DNA from 2 places in the Lactobacillus sp. X-49 genome. Region 1 is predicted to be linked to the other one. Evidence: predicted binding sites of a transcription regulator. Region 1 holds the regulator's gene; the other holds the start of a gene.
What was found. Region 1 encodes NrdR, which represses ribonucleotide reductase genes. Its sites were predicted from a motif close to ACACNATATATNGTGT; they were not measured.
Positions count from the first base shown of each region.

Region 1 (16,780 bases):
TTAATAGATCACATTGGGCAATTCGTTGAACCTCATCCGCCAAACTATTATCATTAAAATGACTTGACAAATTAGCAATAAAGGTTGGTAAATGCAAAAATATTACTTGTCTGTTCATCGCAGCCACTGTATTTGCAAGTCCAGCCAAAAGATAAGTTTTACCAACTCCAAAATCACCAGATAAATATAAACCCTGGGGATGATGATTTTTTGAATAATTCACTAAAAAAGTTTGAATATCTGCAATCGCAGATGCCCGTCCCGGAGCCATTTCTACTTGACTTAAACGGACATCGTGTAATGCAAATGGTAAATTAATTAAACGCACGTTTTTTTTAATACTTTGCTCACGATCTTTTTCCAATTTGCTTTCTTTTGGTACATATTTTAGTGTGATTGCTTGACCACTTAAAATAAGTTCAGGACGATAGCCACTGGTTACCGGGTCATCATGCTCTTGCGAGAGATAATATTCATATAAACTTGATAGGCTATTATTAATAATTTCAGGTGTCAACCGATCTTGATATTGACTGATAAATTCATGAATTTTTGGATTATTCAAGATTTGCTTACGCAGATTTTCATTACCGTGCCCTTGTGCTTTTGTTGCATTTCCATGTGCTAAAAATTTGTTGATTGGTTGCATAATTATCACCTATTTCATGCCGTTTTGATCTTCAAAATTTTTAAAGAATTGTTTTAGATCTGCCGTAGAGACATCAGTCTTTTTTGCCGACTTCTTTTTACTCCAATCGGTACCTTTTTCGACTGGTTTATGAGAATAAAAACTGGCTGAACGAGTCTGTTGCTTTTTGAATTTATCTTGTTCTCTTTTATCCATGTAATCAATCGCCTGTGCGCCACTTTGCACCCCATGTTGCAACCAATCATGCAAAATTTTGTTAGCTAGTCGGTATGATACATTCGGGGCACTTTTCAAACAGGCATAGGTCAAGATATTTAGTAAATCAGCAGAAATCCCTTTCTGATTATAAAGATTGTCAAGAACTTGATATTCACTAGCATCAACATAATCATGACGATCTGATTTTAGTTGATATATAAATTGAGCGGGAGACTTCGATTGTGCAAGTTGTAATACCTGCTGTTCTCGTATACTAAAATGTTTAATATCCTCACTTTTATTAGAAGCTTGCTCCTGCTGTTTAAGATTCTGGCGTGTATGCTCAGCATGAATACTGTTAGCAATTGTTTGTTTAATCAACGGCATATTCAAGTGGTAATCACCATGTAAACATGGCAAGGTTTCATCAACAAATTCCTGTTCGGACAAGCCATAAGTCCTCATCAAACCTTGAATAGCAGGACGATTTCGCTCAATTTCACTTCCAGCAATCTGATAAATTTCAAACTGTTGTTTCATAAATTCCCAGTCAATTTGTTCTGGAGGATTAATTTCGGCCGGTTTACTTTGCACAATCTGGTTTTCTTGTGCTGCTTTCTTAACCTCAGGAGAGGGATCAATTGCTTCTTCTTCTGACAACCGAAAAACATCAATAAAAGAGGCAGAAACATCTTTAGCAGACTTAAGACCATTAATTTGACTGAACGATTTTTGACTTTCACGAGCAAATTCATGACTCAATGATTGAAACATCGTTATCCCTACTTTTTCCTTTAACAGACTAGTTAAAAGTGCCGTTGAAAAAAATTCACTGCTGCTAGGTACACGCTTCAAAGAGAAGAGTAAAATTTGTCCCATAATCTGATTTTCTAACTTACTAGTTCTGACTAAACCAACGGCTTCAAGCTTATGCAAACTCGATAATAGTTTGTTTATATCACAGTCAAGCTGTTCCTGCAGTATATAAATTCCCTTGGCATCAGACAGCATCGCTCCAGAGTCATAATCTTCAATCATGCTTAAATATAGCGACAAGGCTCGTGAACCAATTAACGGCTGATAAAGTTTAATTAGAACTCGTAAATCACCCGGAAAAATATCTACTCGGTTAGTAATAAAGAAAGGCTGTTTAGGATTAGGCGTTTCATACATCACTAATTGTCCTTCTCACGTTTGGCAATCATGTCTTCCATTGTCTTCATAAAACTAGACATATCTTTAAATTCACGATAAATTGAAGCAAAACGAATATAAGCAACATCATCCAATTCTGCCAACTCATCCATCACTAGTTGACCAATTTTTTTCGAAGAAATTTCACTAATTCCTTGCTGACGGACCAGATTTTCCACATGATCAACCAGTTGCTCAAATTGTTCACTGGTAATCGGTCGCTTTTGTCCCGCAGCCATCACTCCACGTAAAATCTTCTTACGGCTAAACGGTTCACGTGTGCCATCGTTCTTGACAACCAATAAAGGGGTGGTTTCTACTCGTTCAAATGTAGTAAATCGAAACCCACAATTTTCGCATTCACGTCGCCTTCTGATTGCCCGATTCTCGTCACTAGGTCGTGAATCAATGACTCGCGAGGCATTCTGTCTACAGTTAGGACATTCCATATTGATCCTCCTTTTTTATTTTAACTAGTAATTGGCTTAATTTTTGATTTAATTCTTCGATAGTACCAGTATTAGTGATGACATAATCGGCTAATTTTTCCTTCTGAGCTAAGGGCATCTGACTATGAATACGTTTAAGAGCATTTCCTTTAGTTAAATGGTCACGCGCCATTAAGCGTTCAAGTTGGATTTTCTCTGGTACAGTCACTAAGATAGTGCGATCACAATAATTTTGACCTCCGGATTCAAATAACACAGGAGCATCAACAACAATAAACGGCTTCTGTAACTTCCTATATCGCGTAATTTTAGTCTGAATTTCCCGAAAAATCAATGGATGAGTGATCTGATTAAGAACTTGCAATTGTCGCTTATCACTAAAGACCATTTGTCCTAGATACTGACGATTAACTGTTTGATTAGAATTTAAAATTTTCTTACCAAAGTGCCTTACCACATCATTATACCCTTGGTGCCCAATATCCAAAATTTCGTGAGCAATCTGATCACAATCAATAACTGGCAGTTGCCTTTCTTTAAAGAAATCATCGACAGTACTTTTACCACTGGCAATCCCACCAGTTAATCCTAAAACTAATGTCATCGATAGGTTACCTGACAATAAGGGCAAAATGTCGTACCACGACCATTAACCTTAATTTTTTCTAATGCCGTCCCGCAGCGTCGACAGGGTTCCCCTCGGTGCCCATAAACTAAAAGCATTTTTTGAAAATTGCCTGTCTCACCATTTGCATCTAGATATGTATGAATAGTTGTTCCTTTCTCAATGATTGCCTGGGCAATAATCTCATTAATATTGTCACGCAAATTATCCACTTGATTTGAGGGGATTTTACTAGCCAAACTTAGCGGATTAATTTTAGAGCGCCATAAAACTTCATCAACATAAATATTACCTAGACCTGCCACAACTGATTGATCCAGTAATGTATTTTTTATATTCTTTTTTTTATGTTTTAAACTGGTTCTCAAATACGCCTTGGTAAATTCAGGAGAATTTGGTTCAAAGCCAAGTTTACTAATTCCAGTAACTTCTCTTTCTGTTCCCGTCCTAACCAACTGCATTCTACCAAATTTACGCACATCATTATAGCGTAGTGCCGTACTATCTGTGAATGCAAATTGAACATGATCATGCTTGTTTTTAGGATCTAACTCATTAACCAAACGATACTTTCCCTCCATGCGTAAATGCGACACAACGGTAAAATTATCATTAAAACGAATTAGTAAATATTTAGCATAACGATCAATATTAATAACTTTCTTTCCGGTCAATTGATTAACGAATTCCTTAGGATCACTGGCAATAATTTTAGGATACCACAATGTTATTTTCTTGATTGTTTTGCCCGTAATTAGCGGCAGTAGTGTGCGCCGCACGGTCTCAACTTCTGGCAGTTCTGGCATTTATTATTACTCCCTTACTTGGCTTCAAACCAGTTATGACCATAACCCGAATCTGCAATTAGAGGAATATCAAGCTTGACGGCAGATTGCATTACTTGTGGAACAATTTTTGACACAATTTCAAGCTCATCTTTAGGCACATCAAAGATCAATTCATCATGTACTTGAACTACCATCTTGGTCTTTAACTTTAATTCGTCGAGCTTATGCTGCATATTAATCATTGCAATTTTAATAATATCAGCAGCTGATCCTTGAATTGGTGAATTTATCGCTGTTCGCTCAGCAAAAGAACGTACATTATAGTTTTTAGCGTGAATATCTGGTAAATAGCGACGCCGATGCATAATAGTTTCCGCATAACCATGTTCACGTGCAAATTGCACAGCGTTACCCATATATTCACTAATTTTGGGATACTGCTCAAAATAGTTATCAATAAATTCCTTAGCTTGTTTACGACTAATATTTAAATTCTTGGATAAACCATAATCCGAAATTCCATAAACAATACCGAAATTAACAGCCTTTGCACGGCGCCTCATTAGCGGTGTAACTTCATCCGTGGAATTCAAATGAAAAATTTTCATCGCTGTATGAGCATGAATATCATATCCAGTCTTAAAAGCTTCTTGCATTTGCTCATCACCAGAAACTTGCGCTAAAACACGCAACTCAATCTGCGAATAGTCACAAGAAAAAATATATCCATCTGGTTCACTTGGAACAAAAGCCTTTCTAATTTGCTTACCTTCCTCAGTTCTAGTTGGAATATTTTGTAAATTAGGATCAACCGATGACAAACGACCAGTTGCTGTTAATGTTTGCAAGTAGCGCGTATGCACACGGCCGTCTTGTTGAATAACATCCAGTAAGCCATTCACATAAGTTGACTGAATCTTAGAAATTTGACGATATGTCAATATATGAGGAATAATTGGATTTTGCTCCTTTAATTGATTAAGAACATCAACTGAGGTTGAATAACCAGTTTTAGTTTTCTTAATTGGAGGCAAATTCAACTTTTCAAACAGAATATGTCCTAGCTGTTTTGGTGAATTCAAATTGAATTCTTCACCAGCTTCTTCAAAAATCTTCTTTTCTAATTCACTTAATTTTTGGGCAAATTCTTTTTGTAAATCGATTAAAGTACCTGCTTCCACTTTAATACCATTCATTTCCATAATGGCTAAAACTCGCGCAACTGGAATCTCAATACTTGCATAAAGGTCGTCTTGCTCATGTTCTTGCAGTTTATCGACTAAAATATTCTTCAAACTTTCAACAGCCTGTACTTTACTTGCTAAATGATTAAATATCTTTTTATCATCATTAGGAATCTGCAAACTTCTACCTTTACCATAAATTTCCTCATCACGCATAACTGAGTCGTTACCGTACATGTGACAAATTTCACCCATGTCATCAGAATTGTTTTCATTATTAATAAGATATGAGGCTAAAAGCATATCATAATCAATTCCATGAGCAGTGATTCCCAAACGATTTAAGCCGACCATTGTTCGCTTTAAGTCAAACACATTTTTCTTAACCTGCTTATCTTCAAGCGCATGTTGGAGATTAGCGCTTTTTAAAAGATCCATATCGCGACTAACAAAGATTTGCTTACCCACTTTAAGGGCAAAGCCAACAAAATTGGCAAGATGATAATTTGCGCCAAGCATGGCTAAGTAAAAACTAATTGTTGCCCCACTTTTCACTTTAATATCAGTAATATTTTCATTAGTTACAATAGTATATTTAACTGGTACGATTGGAGCTGTTTCTTTAGTTGCAACTAAATCGGTACTAGATTCTAATTCGTTTAAAAATTTACGGAAATTCATTTTTTCATAAAAACGATGAAGCTTTTTGTAATTAACTTCTTGTTTTTTTATGTCATCTAGAGTAATGGTTACGGGCGTTTGGCAATTAATTGTCGCTAGTTTCTTAGCTAAAAAGGCTTTATCCCTATCATTGATTAAATTTTCTTTCAATTTAGACTTCTTCAACTCATCTACATGCTGGTATAAATTTTCCACTGAGCCGTATTGTTGAATCAAATTCGAAGCTGTCTTGGGACCAACTTTGGTAACCCCAGGATAGTTATCCGAATTATCACCCATTAAAGCCTTCATATCAATAAATTCCGTCGGAGTAACGCCATTAACTTCTTTCATGTGTTCTGGGGTATAAGCCTCTAAATTCTGCACACCCGTCTTGGTTACCATAACAGTAATTTTATCAGAAGCAAGCTGCGTTAAATCTTTATCTCCAGTTACAACTGTAACATCATAAGCGGAATTTTCCCCTAGCTTGGCAAAAGTTCCAATAATATCGTCGGCTTCGTAATTGACTAACTCGTAGGTCGAAATCCCCAAATCATGCAATAACTCCTGAATATACGGAAGTTGCTCCGAAAGTTCTGGAGGGGTTTTCTGTCGTCCACCTTTATAATCATCATACATAGCATTTCTAAAAGTCGTTTTGCCAGCATCAAAAGCAACCAATACATGGTCGGGTTTGATGTCATTTAACAAAACATCCAACATATTCTTAAATGTATAAATGGCATTAGTATGCAAACCCTCTGAATTCTTGAAATTATCAAGCTGACGGTATAGTGCATAAAAAGCACGAAAGGCAATAGAATTACCATCGATTAAAAGCAATTTTTGATTAGCCATTAGATCTCCTCATGTAAAACTTCAATTAATTTAACTATCATTTTAACAGTTTTTATCGCTTCTTGCAGACTAGGGCCTTGGTGTGCATAGAAAAGTCGTTTATTTGTTTTTTTGGTATTTAATTTTTAAGATGTTAGATTTAAGTTCAACCAACCTAAATCTTAAATAACATAAACTTTTTAATTACAATTATTCTTTTCGAAATATTTCTAAATTATCTGAGATATTCAAAAACAAAAAATTCAAATTTTCAATTATTGAAAATTTGGATTTTTTAATCTATTTTAATTTAATTATTTTTAGCTGTGATTTTTAAGACTAACGGCCAAAGCACTATTATTACCAATGCAAGTCCCAAGCCGAGCCAAAGGGCAGCCGACGTTGACAAAGTAATCCCGTGATAAAACTCAGTTTGCAGATATTGCAATAATTCATTAACGTAGAATTGTTGCAAGCCAAATGTTGCTCCCGCTGAAAGTAGCAATAATAACGAAGCGATTTTTTTGCCAAGTAAAACAAGAAGCGCTGTAATCGCAAAGACGGCAATTACTCCGAAGAAAAAGTAATGAAACATATTAATTTTTTGCTTTACTGACTGTGAGTTATGTTTCAAATTATGATTAATTCTGTCTATGATAACATAATTAAAGGCCTTCTGAATTTGATTTTTCTCAGTTAGATTTAAATTCTTATCCGTCAATTCTCCATTTTCTTGATAACTAACGCTAAGATTATAAAGGTTTGTATAAGAAAGATTATACTGATACTTGCGTTGAAGTTGACCCCAAATTTTATCCGTAACGCCAAGTTCTTCCCCTAATTTTAACGTATTTTTTAAATCTATATTGTCTGAGTGGTCAACATTCTTTTGAACAATTGCTTTAGCCATTGCTGGAACATTCTCTACAACGATATTTATAGGGCTTTTCAATAATAAGAAACCAGAAATGCAAACCAAAACAGCAAAAACTATTCGCAACAAAAAATTACCAATTTTTTTCATTTAAACTATTCGCCTCCGATTAATTAGCTTAGGGTTAACAATCATGCTGCCCCAGCGTTAAACAATCGCACGGAACCATTGCCGGAGCATTCTCTTTTTTACGGGCTAGTTCTTGTTCAATTGTTGTAATATCATTTTTAGTTAATGGTATCTTTTTGATAATTTCAATCAACACCTGTCCTTTATGCATATCACACATACGACTCATCATTTCATTTGTAACTTGAATCATCATTTCCACTTGAGTAACCGTCGCCGAATATACAAAACGGTGACCATCCTTATGTGTTTGCAAAAGACCTTTCTTCACTAAGCGTCTCATCAATGTTTTAATCGTTGACTGCGACCAATCTTTTTTTAATTGCAACTGTTCAATCACATCACCCGTATGTATTTTACCTAGTGTCCACACAATACGCATGACTTCCCATTCCGCTTCAGAAATATTATGCTCGATCTTTTTTTCCACCATAACCATTAACTCAATCTTAATTCTACTACAATATAAATTTTTTTAGTGCTTGGGCAACTCCGTCATGATCGTTATCTTCGGTCACGTAGTCCGCTTTCTTTTTAATCATATCAATGGCATTTCCCATAGCGATCTTTTTAAATCTAGGATTTGTAAACATAGACAAGTCATTACTCTGATCACCAAAAACCATTATTTGATTTTGGTCAATTTTCAAGCGATCAGCTAATTGTTCGAGGGCACTACCCTTTGAAACATTTTTGGGAGTAATCTCAATGATTTCCGGAAGACTTCTAATAATATCGTATTTAGCAAATGCCCAATCTGGAATACACCGCCATAATTGATCAACATCCTCGATATCGTCAATTAAGCCAAAGGTGGCTTTGTTGAAAGTAAAGTCCGTCTTAATTTCGTCCGGTTCACGAATTTTCAAGATATTATTTAGCAAATATGCGTTTTTAGTCAAATTCAAGCCGAGGTCATGGTCACATGACCAGAAACAATCCGTAGTTTCAAAATGAAGATTTACTTTAGCTAAACGTTGCAACTTATGCATATTGGTAAAATCATTGTAATTCATCTTGTGATTAATAATAATATTACCGTCAAGATCTTGAACGACCGCACCATTAAAGACAACGTTATATTGACTTTTTCCAGCAAGACCTAGCTGCTGATTATAGGAAAAAACGCCTGATAATGGTCGCCCTGTTGCAAGAACAATCTTTATTCCTAAAGTACTAACTTTTTTAATTACTTGTTCAGTTTCCGATGAGATTTCAACGTTACTATTTAATAAAGTACCATCAAGATCTAGCGCGATCACTTTAATTGCCAAATTCGTTTACCTCCTACTTTGTAATAAGCCAATTATACAAAAAGTCGTAATTACTTACGACCCTTTAGTATATTATTTATTCTCTACTCTATATCTATTCTACTGTAACACTTTTAGCCAAATTACGTGGCTTATCAACATCTAATCCCTTTGCCTTTGAAGTATAGTAGGCAATCAATTGCGTAGCCACAACCGCTATTAAAGGTGTTAAATAATAATCAATCTTGGGTAACACTAGATCATCATTTGGTTTTGCCAAATTCTTGCTAGCAATTGTAATCACATTAGCCCCCCGTGCAACTACTTCTTGAATATTACCACGCATTAAATCAGCCGTTATAGGATCATTGATTAAAGCAATAACCGGGGTACCATCTTCAATTAGTGAAATGGTGCCATGTTTCAATTCTGCTGCAGCAAAGCCCTCAGTTTGAATATATGACACTTCTTTTAACTTAAGTGCTGATTCTAAAGCAAGTGGATAATCGAGACCGCGACCAATATAAAAGGCATTTCGAGAAGGCACTATACATTTCTTAGCCAATTTTTCGATTTTTGATTGATCAGACAAGAGTTGATCAATTCCCTCTGCCGCTAAAGACAAATTTTCTTTTAACTGGAAATTCTTAGCTTGCTTGCGATTTGCCTTTTCTCCCAGAGCCTTAGCCAACACTGCCTCAACAGCAATTTGAGCAGTATAAGCTTTAGTTGACGCAACTGCAATTTCAGGTCCCGCCTCAAGTGTCATTGTGTAATCGGCCTCTCGAGCTAAAGTTGAATTTGGAACATTTGTTATGGTTAAGCAAGGAATTCTACGCTTAAGAGCTTCCTGCAAGACCACACGTGAATCGGCTGTCTCACCAGATTGCGATAAAAAAATGAAAAACGGATGTTGCGATAACATCGGGAAATGATATCCAGCTTCTGACGCAAAACCGACTTCAGTTGGTATACCACTTACTTCTTCAAACATAGTCTTTCCTACTAAAGCAGCATGATAACTTGTTCCCGCAGCAAAAAGGTATAACCGATCAGCTTTGACTAAAGCATCAATAATCTTTGAATCGACTTTTGGCTCTCCTTTTTGATCAAGATAAAATTGATTTAAATGACGTAAAACATTTGGCTGCTCAGAAATTTCTTTCAACATATAAAACTCATATGTGCCTTTGCTTGCAGCATTAGGATCAACTCTTACTTGATAAGGTTGAGGTTTCACTACTTTACCTGTAATAGTTTCAATTCGATATTGATTTTTAGTAATATCGCCAACTTCACCATCATGTAAATCAACAAAGGTATTGGTTTGATCTAGAACGCATAATGCATCAGAAGCAATAATATTTCCTTCAGAAGTTAACCCAAGCATTAACGGTGATTTATTCTTAGCGATAAAAATATGATCCGGTTGTTGATTGTCAACAAGAAGGAATGCATATGAGCCTTTAATAAGAGTGAGAGTTTGTTTCAAAGCACTGAAAGCATCTAGTTTTTTATCACGAGCAATCTTACTAATCAACTGGACAACTACTTCGGTATCGGTATCCGATTTGAAGGTTACATCCTTTAAATACTGTTTCTTAAGTTCCTGATAGTTTTCAATCACTCCATTATGAACTAAATAAAATTTTTTCGTTTCATCAAAATGAGGATGTGCGTTATTTTCACTTGGCGCTCCATGAGTTGCCCATCGTGTATGCCCAATTCCGACTACACCTTGCTCATTGGACGTCATTTTATTTTTTAGATTCTGTATCCGACCAGTAGTTTTTGTTAGAAACTCATTTCCTGCTAAATCATTCAAATAGATCCCAGCAGAATCATAGCCGCGATACTCCAACTTTTTCAAGCCATTCAAAACAACGTCTCTGGCAGATTTTCCAATAACACCGACTATTCCACACATATTTATCTCCTTTGGTATAGTTATATTATTTAAAAATGGATTAGTTTTATAACTAAAGCTACATAAAGAATATTAACCTTTTGGTTTGAATTGGTCAAGTACAGTATTTTGAATTGGTATATACATATTTGAAAATGTTTGAAAAATCAATGCTTACTCAAAGATCTTTTTTAGTTTAATTTGGCACAAAGAGATAAATCAAAAATAAAAGAGCTGATAATCAACGAGAATTATCAGCTCTTTTATTTATTTGCAATTTTTCACAGATTTTTTTTATGATACATTGACTAAACGCCCATTTCTTGTTTAACAACATCGGTAATACGTTTAACATACATAGCTGTTTCTTCTTCTGTTGGTCCTTCTGCCATAACCCTTAGAAGTGATTGGGTACCCGAGGGACGAACTAAAACGCGTCCATCACCATTCATATCTTTTTCGACATCATTAATTGCATCAAGAATTGCTTGATGCTGTTTCCAGCTATTCTTATCTTTGACAGGAACGTTTACAAGGCATTGGGGATAATCTTTAAAATCAACCAATAATTCAGATAATGTTTTACCAGTTTTTTTCATAACAAGCATTAAATGAAGCCCGGTTAGCATCCCGTCTCCAGTATTATGATAATCACTCATAATCACATGTCCTGATTGTTCACCTCCCAAATTAAAGCCATGAGCACGCATTTCTTCAGAAACGTACCGATCTCCGACTTGTGTACGAACATTCTTAATTCCGCGTCTTTCTAAAGCTTTTGTAAAGCCGAGATTACTCATCACTGTTGTCACAATCGTATCATTTTTTAGGCGACCACTATCTTCCATGAAAGTTCCTAAAATATACATGATATGATCACCATCAACTTCATGCCCGTTTTCATCAACAGCTATACATCTATCAGCATCACCGTCAAATGCTAAGCCCAGTTGTGCGCCTTGCTTTACTACTTCTTCTTGTAACCTTTCAGTATGAGTTGCCCCAACATGATCATTAATATTCAATCCATTAGGATGAGTTGCAATTGTTGTAAAATCAACGCCACAATCAGCAAATAAACGCGAAATCAAACTACTAGCTGCACCATTCGCGCCATCAATTACAACCTTTATGCCATCAAGATTTTCGGGAATCGTATTTTCAATAAATTGCAGATATTTTGCACTACCCTCATGAAAATCCGTGACAGAACCTAACCCATCAGCTGATGGACGGGGTAAAAGATCTTCATGAGCATCGATCAATTTCTCAATCTCATCCTCCATCTCATCAGATAATTTTAAACCATCACTACCAAAGAACTTAATACCATTATCCTCAACAGGATTGTGCGAAGCTGAAATCTGCACTCCTGCATCTGCTCCTTGAGCACGTACTAAATAAGATAATCCAGGAGTAGTAATCACACCAACTTCAAGCACTTCAATACCAACGGAAAGAAGGCCCGAAATCAAAGCATACTCAAGCATTTGACCTGAAATTCTAGTATCACGAGATACTAGTACCTTTGCTTGTTCTTTCTTCGACTTATTTTTAGTTAAAATGTAACCTCCATTACGCCCAAGTTTAAATGCCATTTCGGGGGATAAATCCTGATTTGCTACGCCTCGAACACCGTCAGTGCCAAAATACTTTAACATATAAAACACCTTTCTATTTATCTTTAAAATCGTTTATATTATCTACTTTTAACTCAACGTTAATCTGATTAGGATTAGCCTTAACGACCCCATTGGGTAATTTTAATTTCACAGTCTTTGTTGTCGAAGAGTTAACATCTCTAAGGTCTACTGCAACTGGTAGACTTTTAATTTTTACCAGAGCTGATTCACTACCGTATAAAGTAACATAATTGTTTTTAGCCGTCAGAGAATAAACTTTTCTAGCTTTTTCATGTTTTGGCTGTAATGCAACCTTAACTTTCTTTTGGGCGGTAGTAATTGGAATTGTCACCCTTGCCGTTGCCGGTTCAATAATCACATTCAATTGTCGACCTCTTTGATCCTCAGCAATCAAACTAACTTGTCTTTCATAAGAATGATCAATTCCATTTGGCAAAACAATCTTTGCTACGATTTGATCAATTTGATCTACTTCGCCACGAGCACCGGTAACTTCGACTTGTTGCGGATCAACACTTGTTTTGCCAAACTTGTATCCGCTTGCTACGGCATTTTTATTATACTCTATTTGTACAGGCATTGTCGTTGATTTTCGACGTTGAACATTTACATGAACAATTTTAGGATTAACTGTATAAGAAATTTGATTATTAATCCCATTAATATGAACCTTAACTGTTTGATCTCCAATCCTGTTATTAGTTAAATCAATATATGCTCGAAAATTCTGCGTATTAACAGTTGACGTTACTAATGCCGTTGATCCTTCCAACGTAACACTAACTTTTTCAGGATAGCCCACAACATAATATTTATCCGTATCAATTGAAACTTGTAAAGGAACTTTGATAGTCTGTACCTTATTAGCAGTTTGCTTGGTTCTTTCCGCTTGTCCTGGAGTCAAAAAACCATTTTGTGTGTAATTAACATAAATTACTAATAAAATTGCAATCAAAAGTGAAACAAGACGAATGAACCATGTTTTTCGCCAAAACTCTTTCATCGATCTGCACCCCACTTCCAAATTTTTTGCAAGGCTTTTTGATACCACTTATCATTACCGTTTTTCTTAGGCACTAATTCAGCGGTTAAATACTTCATGTATTCCTCACGAGTCATATCAAGCATCATTCGACCATTTCGAGTGATTGTGACGCCACCAGTTTCTTCAGAAACAACAATTGTAATTGCATCAGTTACTTCAGAAATACCAACAGCAGCGCGGTGTCTAGTTCCCAGTCTTTTAGGAATCATCGTGCTATCAGATAGTGGCAGATATGCCGCCGCAACCGCAATTGTATGATCCTTATTAATAATTACAGCACCGTCATGCAACGGTGTATTAGGGATAAAGATATTAATCAATAATTCTCCAGTTACGTGTGCGTTCAACTTAATTCCAGTTTCAATATAATCTTCAAGTCCAGTTTCCTGTTGGATAGTAATTAAGGCACCTATGCGTCGCTTAGACATATACTGAATTGCTTTATCAAGCTCATTAATAAAGTGAAGCGATTGATCACGTTCACTGTCTTCTCGCTCACCAAAAATAGGTAGGCGTCCCAAATGCTCCAATCCTCGCCTAATTTCGGGCTGAAAAATAATGATAATTCCTATTACTGACCAAGATACAATCTGATCAATCAACCACGTTGTCGCATGTAATTGCAAAAATCCCGCAATGATACGCACAATAAAAATCAACACAATCCCTTTGGCTAATTGAACAGCCTTAGTTCCTCTGATTAAAACCACAAGGTGATAGACCAAAAACCAAATAATCAATACATCCAGAATGGTTGACAAGCTACTCCAAGTGAAGATATTTGCAACATTATAATGCATAACTAATCCTTTCAATTTATTTTATATTACCAGTTTATTCAACTGGATCACCAATAATTCTAACTTCAGTTTGCAAATCTATCCCATCTTTTTCTTTAATTTTCTGCTGAATTAATTCAATTAAAGCAAGATAGTCGCTTGCGGTAGCACCTCCTTTATTGACAATAAATCCGGCATGCTTCATTGAATCTTGTGCTCCACCAATTTGTTTACCTTGAAGCCCAGCAGCAATGATCATTGGCCCAACAAAATGACCAGTAGGCCGCTTAAAGACGCTACCACACGAGGGATATTCTAGAGGCTGCTTATATTGTCGAAGTGCATTTAAATAGTTCATCTCTGCCAGAATTTTCCTTTTTTGTCCCTTTTTTAAAGCAAAAGTCGCCGACAAAACAATATCACCATTGTCTTGCACTAAAGAATGACGATAGGAAAACACCATTTTATCTTTTGTATATGTTTTTAATTCACCAGCTCGAGTCAATACTTGAACTTCTTTCACTACTGAGCCGATTTCTCCACCATAAGCACCAGCATTCATATAAATTGCTCCTCCGATACTACCAGGTATCCCTGACGCAAATTCAAGACCACTTAATCCCTTATTTGCAGCGTTAAACGCGGTATCAATAATCCGCGCTCCAGCCTGAGCAGTAACTTCATCGCCTAGTACTTTAATTTGGCTCATTTTGGTTAAAATTATTACTAATCCTTTTACTCCACCATCGCGAATAATTAAATTAGATGCATTACCAATTATAGTCAAAGATATATTTTGTTTACGAACTATATAAATTAACTGCTCAAGTTCTTTTTGGCTACGTGGAAAAGCCAAGTATTCCGCTAGCCCACCTGTTTTAGTAAATGTATATTTACTCAGTGGAACATTTTGTTCGATCTCAATTCCTTGTTGGATAAGTTCAACTAACTCCAATACTAAAATCCCTTCTATTGTACAAGTATTTCTTTATATTTTACCGCATTCAGGCTTTTGCTTCACTCTATGTTATACTAAAATTACGTTTTAAAGGAGAAAAAATGAATTTTATTGCAATGGACTTTGAAACTGCCAATCGTCACCCAGAAAGTGCGTGTTCACTTGCCTTAGTGATGGTTCGCAACAATCAAATTGTTGACCGTTTCTATACTTTAATCAACCCACAAATGCCATTTGATGCTCGTAATATTCAGATTCATGATATTACTGCACAAGAAGTAGCAACTGCTCCAACAATGGCTGAAGTATGGCCTTATATTAAAGACCTATATCAACCTGGTATGCTTGTATGTGCACACAATGCACGTTTTGATACCAATGTTATGCGCCAGAGTTTAGCGCGATATGATATTAGTGAACCACATTATTTTGTTATCGATACATTACGGACTAGTAAGCAATTTGAACCTAATTTGCCTAATCATAAATTAAATACAGTAGCAAAGGCATTAAATGTTGAATTGTGGCATCATCATAATGCATTAAGTGACAGTGAAGCATGCGCAGGTATTTTACTTGAACAGGAAAAGCAATTTGGCGATGAAGCAATCAAAAATTTAGTTGAACAAGTTTGATTTTATTAAAAAAGAGGCGGGTCATTAGTCCCACCTCTTTTAGTTTATTTGCTTCATAATTGCTTGAACCCACCGCTCATTCCTTTCACCTTGTGGCTGCAAACTAACTATCCGCTTAGTTGAATCCCAACTGTCATCAACTCGCAGAATTTGTATTTGCAAATATTGATCAGGCAATTCTTGTTTAACTACTTCTGGCCACTCAATGACAACTAAGCCAGGTTCGGCTAAATAGCTGTTTAAATCAATTGATGATAAATCATCATTTTCTAAGCGATAAAAATCCATGTGAAAAAGTGGTAAAGTAGCTTCTTGATATTCCCGCACGATGGTAAATGTCGGACTTTTAACTGGTCTCTTAATCCCTAACGCAGCACCAAGCCCTTGAGTTAGAGTGGTTTTTCCCGCGCCTAAATCGCCATTCAGTAATAATAAATCATGCGGTTGAGCAGTTTGAGCAATGGCTGCTCCAATTTTTTTCATTTCAGTAGAAGAATTGACTTTAAGTTCCATTAATTTTCTTCTCCCAACATTGCTTGTGCTGCTGTCAAAATTGCAACATTATAAATATCGTTACTGTTCGCACCACGGGACAGGTCATTAATTGGTTTGGCTAATCCTTGTAAAATAGGTCCGACTGCATTAAAACTACCTAAGCGTTGAGCAATCTTATATGCAATATTACCTGATTGTAATTCTGGAAACACAAAAACATTTGCTCTTCCTGCAAGTACTGAGGTCGGTGCTTTTTTGGCTGCGATTTCGGGGACAAAAGCGGCATCAAACTGTAACTCGCCATCAGCTGGAATTGCGGGATAAGTTTGTTTAAATAATTTGCAAGCTTGTGCAACTCGTTCAACCATTGGACCTTTGGCAGAACCTTTAGTCGAAAAACTTAAAAATGCAACTTG
Region 1 is NZ_JBXSQM010000005.1:23,342-40,121, reverse strand. Features, by position in the region: gene dnaI (primosomal protein DnaI) at 1-649, opposite strand, end outside; gene ACYIAQ_RS03700 (DnaD domain protein) at 659-2,020, opposite strand; gene nrdR (transcriptional regulator NrdR) at 2,023-2,490, opposite strand; gene coaE (dephospho-CoA kinase) at 2,477-3,094, opposite strand; gene mutM (bifunctional DNA-formamidopyrimidine glycosylase/DNA-(apurinic or apyrimidinic site) lyase) at 3,091-3,921, opposite strand; gene polA (DNA polymerase I) at 3,936-6,608, opposite strand; gene ACYIAQ_RS03675 (hypothetical protein) at 6,898-7,611, opposite strand; gene ACYIAQ_RS03670 (CopY/TcrY family copper transport repressor) at 7,646-8,083, opposite strand; gene ACYIAQ_RS03665 (Cof-type HAD-IIB family hydrolase) at 8,109-8,924, opposite strand; gene glmS (glutamine--fructose-6-phosphate transaminase (isomerizing)) at 9,019-10,830, opposite strand; gene glmM (phosphoglucosamine mutase) at 11,118-12,470, opposite strand; gene ACYIAQ_RS03650 (CdaR family protein) at 12,484-13,455, opposite strand; gene cdaA (diadenylate cyclase CdaA) at 13,452-14,297, opposite strand; gene murB (UDP-N-acetylmuramate dehydrogenase) at 14,332-15,231, opposite strand; gene ACYIAQ_RS03635 (3'-5' exonuclease) at 15,336-15,869, shown strand; gene tsaE (tRNA (adenosine(37)-N6)-threonylcarbamoyltransferase complex ATPase subunit type 1 TsaE) at 15,909-16,382, opposite strand; gene pta (phosphate acetyltransferase) at 16,382-16,780, opposite strand, start outside.

Region 2 (16,780 bases), on a different contig from region 1:
AACGGTACTTCTGGATATGAAGAAGCAGCTGGTCAGGGATTAATTGCTGGAATTAATGCAGCGCTGCGTGCTGCTGGCAAGCCTGGGTTTACTTTAGGGCGTGATGAGGCTTATATCGGCGTTTTGATTGATGACTTGGTTACTAAGGGAACCGAAGAACCCTACCGATTGCTTACTTCAAGGGCAGAATATCGTTTGATTTTGCGAAATGATAATGCTGACTTGCGATTGACAGACTATGGTTACGAATTAGGACTCATTTCGCAGCAACGTTATGATCAATTTTTGACCAAAAAAAAGCAGATTAAGAAAGCAACTAATGTGCTTCAAAATATCACAATTCATCCTGAAAAACAGGTGCAAAAATATTTAACTCAAATTGGTGAGGGGCAAATGACTGCAGGTATTAAAGCAGACCTCTTTTTACGACGTCCACGTGTCAAAATTGTCGATATTGAACAATTGAGTGGGGTGTCTATTTCGAATGATCGCTATGTTAAAGAACAAATTGAAATTAATGTCAAATATGCTGGTTACATTCAAAAAGAACAGCAACAAATTGATCGATTGCATCGGCAAGAAGCTAAAAAAATTCCAACTAAGATTGATTATGAAGCGATTGAAGGCTTGGCAACAGAAGCGCGTCAAAAATTTGAGAAAATCCGTCCAGAAACTATTGCTCAAGCAGAGCGAATTTCAGGAGTTAATCCAGCTGACATTGCCATTTTAAGTGTTTATGTTCAAAATGGTCATTATGCAAAAGTAAAAAGATAAATTTAGCAAAAATTTAAAAAATATTTTATAAAAAAATTTAAGGAAAGTAGTACATAAATATCGACTCAATGATCAGGCAATCACAAGTATAAAAACTGATATTATAGAAAATGGATAAAAAATAATTAAACTTTGTGAAACTTATATTTTTATGTAGCGCTTACATATTTGTAATAGCTTAGAATTTAATATACTTGAAATTGTGAAATTATATGTTTTAATACAGTATGTAAGTAACATGTATTTAAGGAGATGCACTTTAAAATGGCAAAAATTAATGGCTCAAATGCTATGCTCCAAGTTTTATTGGACTGGCACATTGATCATATTTATGGTTTTCCAGGTGGTTCATTCGATTCAACAATGAATGCTATCCACGATTTCAAAGATAAGTTAAGATACATTGAGGTTAGACATGAGGAAGCTGGTGCTTTAGCGGCAGCAGCTGAATATAAGTTCACTGGTAAAGCTGGAGTATGTTTCGGTTCAGCTGGACCTGGTGCTGTTCACTTGATGAATGGATTATACGATGCTAAATACGACAAGGTACCAATGGTAGCTATTATTGCTAACGTACCAACTAGTCGCCAAGATATTGACTTCTTCCAAGCTTTTGATGAAAAGCCTTGGTTTGATGCAGTTGCTGTTTGGAATCACCAAATTAAAACTGCAGATCAAATTCCTGGAATGATGGATGAAGCTCTTCGTCAAGCTTATGCTAAGAAGGGACCAGCTGTCTTAATTATTCCTAAGGACTTTGGTTGGGATAAGATTAATGACAACTTCCGTGTAACATACAACACTATTTCAAGTATTCCTAACTATGCTGCTCCTAAGAAGGAAGACGTTGATGCAGCTGTTAAAGTATTAGCAGAAGCTAAGAATCCAGTTGTATACTACGGTATAGGTATGAAAGGTCATGGGGATGTATTAAAGGCTTTTGCAGAGAAGTTCAAGACACCATTACTTTCATCAGTTATTGCTAAGGGTATTGTTGAAGACGAATTTCCTGCATACATGGGTTCAATTGGTCGTGTTGCTCCAAAACCTAGTGATGATATTCAAATGCATGCAGATGCTGTAATTTGGGTTGGTAACAACTCACCATTCTCAGTATTCTTCTTTGATCCTAAAGCTAAGGTTGTTCAAATTGATGTTGATTCTGAAAAATTGGGTAAACGTCACAATGTTGAAGTTCCAATCTTAGCTGATGGTGCTAAGACTTTGCAAGCAATTATTGATGCTGGTGAAGCACGTGAAGAATCACCACTTTATAAGGCAGCTATTGATGATCGTAAGAACTGGGAAGATTGGGAGCACAGTTTCGATGACTCCGATGAAATGCCAATTCGTCGTGAACCAATTTTTGATGTTATTAATAAATTTGCTGATGACAATGCTCAATTTGCTATTGATGTTGGTAACATCAACATTGACTTCCAACGTTTGGTAAACTTACATGACGAACAAACTTGGGCAACTTCAGGCTTATATGCAACTATGGGCTTTGGTTCACCAGCTGCAATCGCAGCAGCAACTGTTCATCCAGACCGTGAAGTTTGGAACTTAGGTGGTGACGGTGGCTTTGCAATGATGAGTCAAGAATTATTGACAGAAGCTCGTTACAACATGCATATTCTTAACGTTGTATTCACTAACGAAACTTTAGGTTTCATTGAAGCTGAACAAGTTGACCAGTCACACCAACCATTATCAGGTGTTATTATGCCAGATAATGATTGGGCAAAGGTTGCTGAAGGTATGAACGTTAAGGGTGTAACTGTACGTACTAAGAAGGAATTTGAAGACGCAGTTAAGGAATTTAAGCAAATGGATGGACCAATGTTAATCGACATCAAGTTCACTCATGACATGCCATACTCAACTGAATTGAATACCCTTGATGATCCAGACTTTGTTAAGAAGTATCAAGCACAAGACTTGAAGCCATTTAGCTACTTTGCTGAAAAATATGGTTTAGTTACTGATACTGCTTCAGGCGCTTCAGAAACTGAAGAAGAACCAGAAGAAGAGTCAGACACTACTTCAGGTGCTTCAGAACATTAATAAATTTAATTTGTAATAAAAAAGCGAAACTTTTTGAAAGTTTCGCTTTTTTTCGTCCTTACAAGTATAATAATAGGGAATGATTTTTAACAGTGGAGGAATAAATATGCAACAATTTGGTGTTATCGGTCTATCAGTTATGGGTAAAAATCTAGCTTTAAATGTTAGAAATAATGGTTTCTCCGTTTCTGGTTTTAGTATTGATAAACAAGAAGTTGATGCTTTTGCAAAGTATGAAGATAAAAAATTAAAACCAACTTATTCTTGGAAAGAATTTGTTAATTCATTAGAAAAGCCGAGAAAAATTTTAATTCAGATTATGGCTGGTAAACCAGTTGATGAAACTTTAGATAAATTACTACCTTTACTTGATAAAGGAGATATTTTATTAGATGGTGGTAACTCAAATTTCCATGATACTAATCGGCGGTTTCATAAGATGCAGGAGCATGGTATCCATTTTATCGGTATGGGAGTATCAGGTGGCGAAGAAGGTGCCTTAAATGGCCCAGCTTTGATGCCTGGTGGTGATGAAGCAGCCTACCGCAAAGTTGCGCCTATTTTAGAAGCAATCGCTGCTAAGAACGCTGAGGGCCAACCATGTGTTAGTTTTATCGGACCAGAAGGAAGTGGCCATTACGTTAAAATGGTTCATAATGGTATCGAATATGGCATTATGCAAGAATTTTCCGAAGTTTACGATATTTTGCGTAAAGTTGCTGGAAAATCTAACAATGAGATGTCAAAGATTTTTGCTGATTGGAATCAAGGTTTAGTTCAAGCATATCTTAGTGAAATTACTTCTGAAGTTTTGAAGCAAAAAGATGAATTGACTCCTGATTACGTAATTGACCATATTTTGAATATCGCTTCATACAAGGGTACAGGCAATTGGATGCTTGAAGATGGTGTTCACCTCGGAGTACCAATTAGTGTAATCGCTGAAGCTGTGCTTGCTCGATTCATGTCAAAGGCTACTACGCGTGAAGGCAAAGAAATTAAATGGATCGGAGAAATTCCAACAGATCTGATTACTAATTTGGAAAAAGCATTACAATTAAGCCAAGCTGTTGCATATGCTCAAGGATTCCAACAACTTAAGATGGCGGCTGATGCTTACAAGTGGGATCTACGTTATCCAGCAATTGCACAATCATGGGAAGCTGGATGTATCATTCGTTCATCAATGCTTAAAGATATTGAGAAAGCATTTGCGGATAGCAAGAAGCTTGATAATATGTTCCAAGACTCTTACTTCAGTGACTTAATGGAAAAGAATATTCCTGCATTGCGGAAAGTTATCGAACTTGCTACTATAGCTGGTATCCCAACACCAACTTTAAGTGCATCATTAAACTACTTAGAATCAATTTTCAATCCAAGTTTGCCAGCTAACTTAATTCAAGGTCAGCGTGATTATTTTGGTGCACATACTTACTTGAGAAATGATCGTGAAGGTGTTTATCACACTGAATGGTATGAAGAAAAATAATTATGTTACACGTGTAACATAAGGAAATTAGTAATAATTAAATGAGTCCCTGAATTGGACTAATGTTGTAAATGTTTATCATATTAGGGCTTGTAGTTGATATTCAATCGGCGTCAAGCCCTTTAGTCTGCACATGATTTGTTCGTTATTTTGTATAAGATTTATAATAGGCAACTGTAGATTTACTATTGAAGTAGTTTCTTGTTTAGATTTATTTCTAGCTCTGTGGGTTTGATATTATATTTGCTTTTTTGTATTTATGTGGCTAATTGATAAAATATTAAACTTTTAAGTCTAAATTTCTCAAAGAAATATGGTTGGTCAAGGCTTGTTTTTGTACGGACTAAATGAAGGTTAGAAAGTAATGATGATAAAGTTCATCAAGAATTTTCAAGCAATTGAAAAAATCAAGGTGGTAGTTTTAGTTAAATGATTATTTAGCCATTAATGAAAAGGTTCAATTTTTGATCTTTTAAATAATTTAATCATAAAAAAGTCCCAAAAGTTATTTAACTTTTGGGACTTTTTTTCATGATTCTAACAGTTTTAAGTTGATAAAAAATCAGTTGCTGTGTTACACTTGTAACAACTTTACTTCAGACGTTTTAAACTAAAAGAAGGTAAGCGGTTCCCAATAAAATAATACCAATTAAATAATCAATTAAGGCGGCAATACCTTTTTTATTGAAGTGGTAATTAGTTCTAAAAGTATGCTTATTAAACCAATAATCTATACTAAATGAAATTATTGCTACTATAAAAATAAAGCCTAGACCAACCATCATTTTGTAATAATTGGAACTAAAGATCAAATTTAAACTAGAAAGTATGGCCAAAATTGTAAACGATAATGCAACTTTATAGTTATTATAAAATTTATTCATTCATAGTTCCTCTTAGTTTGTTAACTATCATAACTTGCTTTTTTAATAATTATATCATAAAAAAGCCATGTTGTCATGGCTTTAATAAATTGATTTTACATGTTGGTTATTAAGAAAAAGATAATAAATACTATAAACAAGACATACATCATTGGTGAAACTTTTTTGGCTTGTTTAGATGCAATCATCGTAATGGGATAAGCAATCATTCCTAAAGCTAAACCATCTGAAATGCTGTAAGTTAAAGGCATTCCAATAACAGTTAGAAAAGCTGGAAAGGCAATTTCGAATTTGTCCCAGTTAATTTTTTTAAGATTACCAGCCATTAAAACACCAACAATAATTAATGCAGGTGCTGTAACTGTGGTTGGAATTACGGCTAATAATGGGCTAAAAATCATACTAATTAAAAAGAAAATACCAATAAAAATTGCCGTTAAACCTGTACGTCCGCCCATAGCTATTCCGGCACTTGATTCAACTGAAGTTCCAAGTGGAGCCGTACCAAGAACTGCACCTTCAACCATTGCTAAGGAATCAGATAAAAAGGCTTTTCCAATACGCGGAATTTTGCCATTTTGATCTACCATACCGGCCTGTTCGGTCATCCCAATTAAGGTTCCAGCAGTGTCAAAAAATGTAACTAATAAAAATGTTAGAACAACCATAAATAATTGCGGTGTATTGATATCTTTAATGTGGAAAATAGCTTGACCAAAAGTTGGAGTAATACTTGGTGCACTGGCTATAATTGCCTTTGGAACGGCAATTTGTCCGATTATAACGCCAAAAACTGCGGTTACAACCATTCCAATAAAAATTGAACCAGGTACATTTAAGGCCATTAAGATGACGGTTAGAGTTAATCCAAAAAGTGTGATCCAAACTGCCGGTGTATTAAACTTGCCTAAAGTGACTAGATTAGATTCACTGTTGACGATTAGTTTACCATTTTGTAAGCCTATAAAAGCAATGAATAAGCCAATTCCGGCAGAAATAGCATATTTTAAATCTTGAGGGATTGCATCAACTACTTTTTCTCGTAGTTTTAAAACTGTAATTAAAATAAAAAGGACTGAGGCAACTAAAACCGCTGCGAGCGCTGTTTGCCAATTAATGTGCATACCGCCACAGACGTTATAAGCAAAAAAGGCAGCGCTGCCTAGCGTTGGAGCTAAGGCAATTGGGTAGTTTGCTACTAGTCCCATAATAAAGCAGCCAATTGCAATTGATAATGCAGTAACTGTAAAGGCAGCTCCCTTATCAATTCCTGCTGCATGTAAAATGTTCGGGTTAACAAAAAGGATGTAGGAGAGGCTGACAAAGGTGGTTAATGCAGCAGTTAACTCACGTTTGACAGTGGTATGAGCATCGTTTAAATGAAAGACTTTTTCTAATGTCATCATTTTTCCTCCAAAAAATATTTAAATAATAAAATACATTATCTAGTGTAGCATAAGCGTATGATTCTAATGAAAAATAATTACAAGAAATTAAAAAAACGAATCTTTTTAGATTCGTTTTTTAAAATTACCACATACCGATAATTTTCATCCATGCTAGCCCGATGATTCCGTAAACCAAGATGTAAAAAATACCAAAGATAAAACTTAACTTCCACCATTCATTTTGCTTAACATATCCTGATGATGCTAAAACAGAAGCTGCTGGACTAGAGTAGTGGGTAGTTGATCCCATAATCGCTGAAAACATTGCCAAAAATTGTGCTGCCATTACTTTAGGGGCACCAGCAGCAATGGCAACTGTTAAAAGCGGTAAATACATTGCAGAGTTATGTGCAGTGGCACTTGCAAATAGGTAATGGGTATAAAACAGTACTAAAGCTAAAATTATTAAAGCAACTAGCCAATTAACTCCTTTAATTTCAGCAGCAATACTGCTAGAGATCCAACCAATGAAACCAAATTGAGTTAACTTTTCTGCCATAAAAACAAGAATAGAAAGCCAAATTAGAATATTCCAAGCTCCTGTTTCACTTAATAAGTCTTTAGGTGAAAGAACACCAGTAAGTAACAATAAAGTTACAGAGATAAAGGCAATTAGAGTGGCATCAATTCCTAATGTACTAGAAAGCATCCATAGAATTAGTGTAATGGCAAAAATTATCGCCATCATTTTTTCAGGTATGGTTAACTTACCCATTTCTTTAAGCTGATCTGTCGCCCACTCTCTTGCATTTGGAGTTTCTTTAACCTCAGGAGGATATAATTTGTAAATAAAATATGGCACTGTAATTAAGCAAATAGCAGCAGGTACAATACTAGCCATTAGCCATGGCATCCAGCTTAGTGTAACACCAGCTTTGCTAGCCAAAGCTACGGCAATTAAGTTTGGGGCACAAGCTGTCATGAATAATGATGATGTAATAATATTAACTTGGAATTCAGTAAAGACAAGGTAAGAACCCATTTTTTTACGTGAAGGATCATTAGGTTTTGAACCAAAGGTATTTGCTAAGGACTTAATTAATGGATAAACAACACCACCTGCTCTGGCAGCATTAGAAGGTGTTGCTGGGGAAACAAGTAAGTCAATTGCTCCAATCGCGTAACCAAGACCTAAGGATTTATGTCCAAACCATTTAACAAAATAAAGGGCAATTCTTTGACCTAAACCTGTTTTAACAATTCCACGTGAAATCATGAATGCCATAACGATTAGCCAAGCTGACGAGTTGGCAAATGCATTAATTGCTCCCTTTTCAATTACCTTGCCATTTACTACTTTATCAGCTAAGGGCACTAGGCCTAAAACAATAGTTAAAGTAAAACCAATTAAAGTAACACCACTAATAGAAAGTGGTAAAGTAATACAACCAGCAATAGTAGCAATAAAAATTGCTAACATATGCCATGCTGCAACTGTTACTCCAGCTGGACGTATAGGGGTAGTGAACCAAAAGATTAAACCTAATACAATCGGCATAATGAATTTTTTGTAATCGATATTTTCAAGTGCTTTCATAAAGACCTCTTTTGAAATTTAAGTTAATATATTGATGCAAAACAACATATACTACATTTGCACATTTTACCATAGATATATTTTGTTTAATAGTAAAGTCTTTAGAAATTTAGAACCCATAAGAAGATGATAAAGACGATGAATAAGATCCACATCATAGGGGTGATTTCTTTACCACGTTTAGCAGCAATCATACATATTGGGTAGGTAATTATTCCAAGAGCCAGACCGTCAGAAATTGAATAAGTCAGTGGCATTCCAATTAAAATTAAAAAAGCAGGGACAGCGATCTCCATTTTATCCCAATGTACGTGCAAAGTATTTTGAGCCATTAACACGCCAACAATGATCAATGCTGGGGCGGTTACGTGAGTTGTAAACAAGCTTAATAGAGGACTAAAAATCATTGAAATTAAGAAGAAAATGGCTACAAAGACAGCAGTTAAGCCAGTGCGCCCACCGACAGCAATTCCAGCACTTGATTCTACGAATGCACCTACGGGTGAAGTTCCTAAAATTGATCCCACCATCATTGCTGTAGAATCTGAAGTTAAGGCTTTACCAACTCGGGGCATTTTATTATTTTTCATAAAACCAGCTTGCTGTGCCAAGCCAATCAAAGTACCAGCTGTGTCAAAAAAGGTGACAAGCAGAAAAGTTAAAACGACAACCCACATTTGAAGTGAATTAATGTCTTTTATGTGAAAAACAGCTTGCCCAAAAGTTGGCGCAATACTTGGTGCTAAAGAAATCATCTTATTAGGTAATGCAATTTGACCAGTTATAACACCAAAAATGGCTGCTAAAACCATTCCGATAAAGATAGCACCAGGAATATTAATAATCATTAGAATAACCGTTATTAATAATCCAAAAATAGTAATCCAAACTGCAGGATCATGCAATGAGCCAAGACCAACTAGGGTAGACTTATTACCAACGATTAAACCGCCATCTTGCATACCTAAAAAGGCAATAAAAAGCCCAATTCCTGCAGAAATGGCAAATTTTAAATCTGCAGGGATTGCATTGATGATTTTTTCTCTTAGTTTAAACATAGTAATTAAGATAAAAATTATTGAAGAAACAAAAACAGCTGCTAATGCGGTTTGCCATGAAACATGCATGCCCACACAAACGGTGTAAGCAAAGAATGCATTAATACCTAAAGCGGGAGCCTCACCTATTGGATAGTTAGCGATAATCCCCATCAGTGCAGTGCCTAGAGCACTAGCTAAGGCTGTTGCAGTAAAAACGGCTCCCTTGTCCATTCCACTAGCGCCTAAAACACTTGGATTAACAAACAAAATATAAGACATGCTTATAAAAGTCGTCAGGCCCGCTAAAAATTCCACTTTTATACTTGTTTTATATTTATTAAGCTGAAAATAGCTTTTTATAAAATTCATTTGATTACTCCTATGGATAAATGTTCGTATTTTTGGCAAATTAAACAACTTCTATAGTGTAACACTGATACAAATTAATGTAAATACGAATTATATGTGAAAATAATTTTGAAATATAATATTATTTACTGAGTAACTTTAGATAATAAAGTCACAAATTAACTTAAATTTTGTAATAGCCAGTTCAATTAAGTAAAATTATGGTTATAAAGAAGATATTAGAGAATATGAAATGACCAAGATGTAAGTATTTCCTGGGAAATATTCATAAAAGAATAAATTGTTTCGATAATTTGCTTGGGGTAAAAAAATTAATAATGCGGCATGTCTACTAGTTATTGAGTTAAAATCAACTGTTAAGAATGTTTTCGGGATATTAGTTATTCAATAATGGTGATTGTGCACGATTGCCAAACCATTTATCATTAATTTTTTTTAGAGTTCCGTCTTGACTGAATTTATTCAAAGCATAGTTAATCTTTTTTTGGAGAAAATGATCGTTTTTCCGAAGACCGACTGCAAATTCTTCTCTTGAAAATGGGGTAGCAACTTCAGTAAATTGTGCCGGATTTTTTTGATGAGAAATATAGTAATTTGCATAGGTACTATCAATTAGGAGCCCTTGAATACGGTGAGCAGTGAGATCAATGAATGCATTTGTAAATGAATCATAAAGAATAGGGGTTTGATTTTTTATCTGATTTTTAAAAATTGTAGGATAGTTCATTATATCGTTATATCCAGAAGAGCCTGTTTGGACGCCCAAAGTTTTATTCTTCATTGCTTGAGGACGATTGATTTTATTCTTTTTCAATGCTACTAAAACTTGTGAGCCATATAAATAAGTTTTACTAAAAGCAACTTTTTCTTCTCTAGCAGGTGTTTTGCTAAAACCGTTCCAAATCAAATCAATTGTGCCATTACGTAGTTCTGTAGTGTTCATTGACCAATCTATTGTTTGATAATTTACTTTCAAACCATATAATTTGAAAACAGCATTGGCTAAATCAACGTCATAACCAACTAATTGGCCATTGTTTTGCCGAAAATCCATAGGTACAAATGTATCATCAATTCCAATGGTAATATAGCCCCGCTCTTTGATACGTTCCCAGTTGTCAGTAGAGTTAGTATGCTGGCCAATAGTAATGCCACTACAAGCAGATAAAATCAAACTATAAATAAATAATAATATTAAAGTCACAAAACGTTTAGTCTTCACTCAGATTACCTTCTCATTTATCTAAAGCATTAACTGTAAAAACCATATCAGCGATTTGATTAGCAAACTCCATATCATGGGTAACAATAATTTGTGTTATTTGATTTTGGCTTTTTAGTTGTAAAATGATATCTGCAATTTTGTTTCGTAATGCTGGATCCAATGCAGAAGTTGGCTCATCGTAACATAAAATTCGAGGTTTCATAGCCATTGCTCGAGCAATGGCTACTCGTTGCTTTTGTCCTCCGGAAAGTTGGTAAGGATATAATTGTTCTGCGTTAACTAAGTCAAGTTCATTAAGCAGTTTTCGAGCAGTTTCTTGAGCGACGGAAAGTTTTTCTTTTGATACTAGGGTTGGAGCGAGCGTTATATTATTAATTACTGTTAAGTTAGGAAAAAGTTCGTAGTTTTGGAAGACAACGCCCATAATTTGTTCATTTTGACGAGGTTGAGTTGGGTTGAACTCTTTGTTATTCCAATAAAAATGTCCCTCATCGACTTTTTCAAGTCCATTAAGACAGCGTAGTAAGGTGGTTTTACCTGCACCAGATGAGCCAACAATTGCAAGAATTTGTTTATCAGGGATTGTAAGATTAAGCTTATTTAGAATAACTTTTGAACCAAATTTTTTAGTAATATTTTTTAATTCAAGCATAATTTTTCCTTTTCACTTATTTCCACTTTGAATAATTTTGTTCTATTTGCTTCAATAGAAACGAAATTAAACCAGTCATTATCAAATAAATAACACCGACTAGGATAAGAGGAATTAAGGTGACATCACGTGCTGTTGCAACATTTCCGGCTCGTAGAAGTTCGCCTAATCCAATTACGTAAACCAAGGAAGTATCTTTAACAAGATTAATGATTTCATTGCCGATTGACGGTATCACAATTTTGTTAACTTGGGGAATAATAACGTGTTGAAGAGTTTGCCAGGAGTTAAGTTGGAGAACATGGGCACTTTCATATTGACATGTAGGTACGGATTGAAAACCGCCACGAAAAATTTCTGCAAAATAAGCAGAATAATTAATAATTAAGGCAAATAAAGCGGCGTCATAACGTTGGAAAATAATTCCAATGATTGGTAACCCATAAAAAATGAAAATAAGCTGCAGTAATAGGGGTGTTCCGCGCATAATCCAGACATAAAATTTCAAGAACAGCCGTAAGAGCTTAAAAGGAGACAATAAGCCTATACTAACAATAATTCCTAAAGGAATAGAAATAATAATTGTCCAGAAAAATAAAAGTAAAGTCATTTGCGCACCTGAAAGTAAGGAGGGCAAGATTGAGATAATGTAATTCATTGGTTAACTCCTTTATAATTCATTTTTCCAGTAGGTGCATGTTTTAATGTTTTATTAGCTGTCGTGATCAAACATGCAAGAAATTATCTATAAGCATAACATAAATGATCTAAAGTTGATGTTTTAATTACCAATATTAACAGCTTTTCATGTAAAATGAATTTCAATTGAATTGAGACATATAAGATATTGCTCAAATAAGTATTAACAATTTAGTTTTTCTGCTAGATTGACATGATTTTCAAATTCTTACTCGTTTTTATATTTCTAACGTCTTTAGGAATAATATTAATCAAAGATATGTAAAATGAGTTGTAACTAATTGAGCAAAAGATTTACTGGACACTAATCATTGAAGTTTATAGTTAAAAGGTTATGCCCGCCACTATTTCACACCAAGGACTAGAAATTTCTTAATTTAAGAACTTAAAATTTCTATTTTAGTCCATGATTCATAGGATTATGCAACTCTTAATGATTCTTAATTGTGAAATGTTTTACGGCTTTGAGAAAATTTGAAAAATCTTGATAAACTAGAAGATGTAATTAAAGACTACGTCGAGTATTGCAATGCAAAAGAAATAAGGACAAATAAAAAGGACTAATCCTGATCGTATATCAAGAATTAGTCCTTAACTAAAAAATTAATAATTTATTCTAATCTAGAAAAAAGAATATTGTCTTTTAGACTGACTGTTTTTAATTAGGTTGTATATTATTGTTCTGCAATTTCAATTTCAGTTGATTTATCCCATGATTGAGGTAATTTTCCAATCTCTTTTAACTTTTTAACAATTTGATCTAGAACAATTTCCCTATCTTGGTCATTGGTCATAAAGTCAAGCTGATCGCCATCAATTTCCATTTTGGGCGAGTGATCATAATTTTCATACCACGGCTTATAATAGCGTAATAAACGTTTATAATAGTCTTCAAGTGTTGCATCATAACTAAGTTGCTCATAAGGACGACCACGTTTTTTAATTCTTTTAAGCATTGTATTATATGACACTTTAATGTGAACTAATAGATCAGGGTTCTTTTTTGGCATATGATTAAGCTCAGTCATCATATTATTTAAAAGTTCATAGTATGTGTCAATTTCTTCTTTAGTTGCACGGCCTATATCGGCATTCATTTGGAAAAAGAGAGCATCTTCATAAATTGAGCGATCAAGAACATTATTGTCATCAGTCAATGCATCTTTGATACTTCTAAAACGTGTGTTTAAGAAAAATACTTGTAATAAAAAGGCATAATTTTTAGGATCTGCATAAAAGAGTGGTAAGACGGGGTTATCATCAACACTTTCATAAAAAGGTTTAGTTCCTAAATAATTAGCTAAAATACTGGTTAAACTGGATTTACCGGCTCCAATTGGCCCACTTAAAACAATAACTGTCATCACTTTCCTTCTTCATTATAAATTTCCAATCGTAAGCAGTTTATCGTCAATTTGCTTTAAAACTTCTTTTTTAGCAGTTTCATCGAGGATAAAATCAAACTGATCACCATCAATTGACATTTTCGGTGATGCGTTATAACTTTCATACCATGGCTCGTAATAATTAATCAAGCGCGAATAATAATCCTTTAAGCTGGGGTCCGTACTTATCTGCTCGTAAGAGCGACCGCGCTTTTTGATTCTATTTAGCATGGTATCAAGTGATACGTGAATATAGATCAATAAGTCAGGTTTTTTACTCGGATTACCTGGAGTATCTTCCAGCATATTTTTCAGCAAACTATCGTAAATTTTAAATTCTGTTGGATCAGCAACAGAATTTTCCGCATTCATTTTAAAGAAGAGAGCATCTTCATAAATTGAACGATCCGAAACACTGTTCTTTTCCTTAATTGCTTGATTAATTTGAGCCAAACGATGGTTGAGTAGATAGATATTAAGCAAAAAAGTATATCGTTTCATATCTTGATAATACAAGGGAAGGACCGGATTATTATCAACTCCCTCATAGAAAGCTTGTGTACCTAAATGTTCAGCTAAAATACTGGTTAAACTGGATTTACCGGCTCCAATTGGCCCACTTAAAACAATAACTGTCATCACGTTCTTTCTTAAATACTATATCTTGATTACTTCCTAGTTTAGTACAATATATAGTGGCAAACAAGAGGAAAATAAATTGAAATTGGATGGCAAATGTCAAGTGATTTTGTATAATACAGTACAATTTTTTGCTTGTCTATTGATCACAAAACATGTTACACGTGAAACTTATAAAAATCTTGGTTGAAACTAGAAAGAGATGTAGTTATGAATTAATCTCACGCAATTGAGGTGTTTCATAATTGTTAGACATACTGAGATACACCTAAATTAATGATTATTACTCAGACTGTGTTTCAAAAAAGTGACTGCTATAATGATGTTTTTGGAGAAACAGCTGTTTACTTAGTTGAACTGTAATTATCTGAACGATTTTATGATCAGCTTGTTAGGATAAATTAAATGGATACTTAAATTTATGTATATTGTTTTAACAATATTAAAAGACCTAACAAATAAAATACACGCCCCAATAAATATTGGGATCGTGTATTTAAAACTAATTAGTAAATGATAAACTTTTTGATTACACCCCAGTTAAAGTTTAGTTTACTCTATTAGTCATTTGTTTTTTTTTAATATCTTCTGTCTTATCATCAATTTTGTTTTCAACTTTATCTACGCGGCTACCAATTTTTTCTTTAGCATCTTTGGTTGTGCCAGTGATTTTGTCTTGCAAGCTAACGGAATCTTTTTCATGTTGCTCTTTAGTCTTAATATCGACAACAGTAACATTGACTTCAACTGTATCCAAGCCGGTCATTTCTTTAACTTTATCATAAATCTTTTTCTTGATTTGGTCATATAACTTGGCTATTTCAACACCGTATTCTGCGACAATTTCAATGTCAACGGCAACTTGCTTTTTGCCAACTTCAACATTGATGCCATTGGTAACATCGTCGGTATTAACGATTTTATCAGCTAAGTTTGAGAAGAAACCACCATTAACTGTTAGGAGTCCTTTAATATCAGATAAAGCAATTCCAATAATTTTTTGAATTACCTTTGAATCATAATTTAAGTCACCTTTAACTTCGTGTTTTGAATTATTTTCTGTCATATAAATTTCCTTTCATATGTTTATTTGTTTTTTAAATTTTTAAGCAATGGTCCATAATGACCAACTAAAGCACCAACAACTAACATTACTATTACAAAAATCGTCTTAAAAAATCCCAATCCTATAAAGCAAAGTGCTAATAGTATTCCAAGTATTGCACCACTTATTTCTGGAAAGTACTTTTGTAAATTTTCTTTCATTTCTGCCTCCTTTATTGAACTCGTTGTTCTGATTTAGCAGAAGAATGATAGTTTACAAATTTAATTTTGATTTTGGGCTTCTGCTCAATTCCTAAATATTGTTTGAGGTTTTTTTCCAGTTCTGCTAAATAATCATTAAGCAGGTTTGATACGTTTTCACTAGAACCGAGATCACCACTAATCCGTATTTTAATTTTACGATTAGTTAACCTTGAATCAACCTTGGCTTTGTTCAAATATGGTAAGTCCGCTAAAGAATTCATTACATAACCATTAATTGCTTTACTGGTGATTTTAACTTGTCCGTCCCGCTTATGAATTAAATTGAAGTATCGTTGTACTGGCCAGAATAAGATGGTTATCAAACTAATAACTAGTATTAAAAGGATAACTGCACTGATACCTACTAAGTACCAGGAAAAAATTGGGTTAAGCTTACCTAATGAAGGCAAGCTAATCTTTAAATATTGTTGCCAAAGATTATTATTTTCCCAAAGAAGGTAAACTGGTATGGGTAATAATAAAATTATCCAGAGGATCAGTAACCATTTTTTACTCCGCTTCAATTAATCACCATCCTTTCTAAGTATATCCTAATTATAATACACAATATTTAGCCAGCCTAATGATATGCACCAATCATATACAATATTGCGTTAATATATTAAAATAAAAAGAGCTACTTAAAGCAGCTCTTTAAAAAGGTATGACAAGATATTAACGATAATTTTCATTTAATTTGCTTGCGGCTTCTTGATCGACAATTAAAGTAACGTTGCCATGATTTTGTAAAATGGAGGCAGGGACTTCTTCAGTTACTGGCCCCTCAACCATCTTCTTGACAGCATCGGCTTTATTTTCGCCAAAAGCCATGATTACAATCTTTTTAGCAGACATAATATTAGCAATTCCCATACAAATTGCAGATTTAGGCACTTCATCAATATTGCTGAAGAACCGAGAGTTAGCTTTAATAGTGTTTTTGGTTAGTTTCACTTCATGAGTGACTGAATCAAAAGAGGTTCCGGGTTCATTAAAAGCGATGTGACCATTTTGTCCTAGACCGAGAAGTTGGATGTCGATTGGATTGTCCTGAATGATCTGGTTGTAATTAGCAGAAGTCTCCTCAGGATCCTTGATAGCTTTAATGCCATCAGGTACATATGAATTCTTAAATGGCTTTTGTTCAAATAAATGCTTTTGCATAAAATAATGATAGCTTTGGTCATTATCGGCTGAAAGACCAACATATTCATCTAAATTGATACTAGTCAATTTGCTGTTATCTAAATTGCTCTTAGTC
Region 2 is NZ_JBXSQM010000020.1:357-17,136, reverse strand. Features, by position in the region: gene mnmG (tRNA uridine-5-carboxymethylaminomethyl(34) synthesis enzyme MnmG) at 1-774, shown strand, start outside; gene spxB (pyruvate oxidase) at 1,039-2,841, shown strand; gene gndA (NADP-dependent phosphogluconate dehydrogenase) at 2,948-4,333, shown strand; gene ACYIAQ_RS08455 (hypothetical protein) at 4,939-5,217, opposite strand; gene ACYIAQ_RS08450 (NCS2 family permease) at 5,313-6,623, opposite strand; gene ACYIAQ_RS08445 (DASS family sodium-coupled anion symporter) at 6,748-8,202, opposite strand; gene ACYIAQ_RS08440 (NCS2 family permease) at 8,304-9,611, opposite strand; gene ACYIAQ_RS08435 (amino acid ABC transporter substrate-binding protein) at 9,988-10,833, opposite strand; gene ACYIAQ_RS08430 (amino acid ABC transporter ATP-binding protein) at 10,847-11,488, opposite strand; gene ACYIAQ_RS08425 (amino acid ABC transporter permease) at 11,505-12,146, opposite strand; gene ACYIAQ_RS08420 (deoxynucleoside kinase) at 12,862-13,551, opposite strand; gene ACYIAQ_RS08415 (deoxynucleoside kinase) at 13,567-14,214, opposite strand; gene ACYIAQ_RS08410 (Asp23/Gls24 family envelope stress response protein) at 14,759-15,277, opposite strand; gene ACYIAQ_RS08405 (DUF2273 domain-containing protein) at 15,298-15,477, opposite strand; gene amaP (alkaline shock response membrane anchor protein AmaP) at 15,489-16,043, opposite strand; gene ACYIAQ_RS08395 (glucosamine-6-phosphate deaminase) at 16,195-16,780, opposite strand, start outside.
Region 2: a site for NrdR is predicted at 14,256-14,271, ahead of ACYIAQ_RS08415 (deoxynucleoside kinase). Genes of this name have one in related genera too.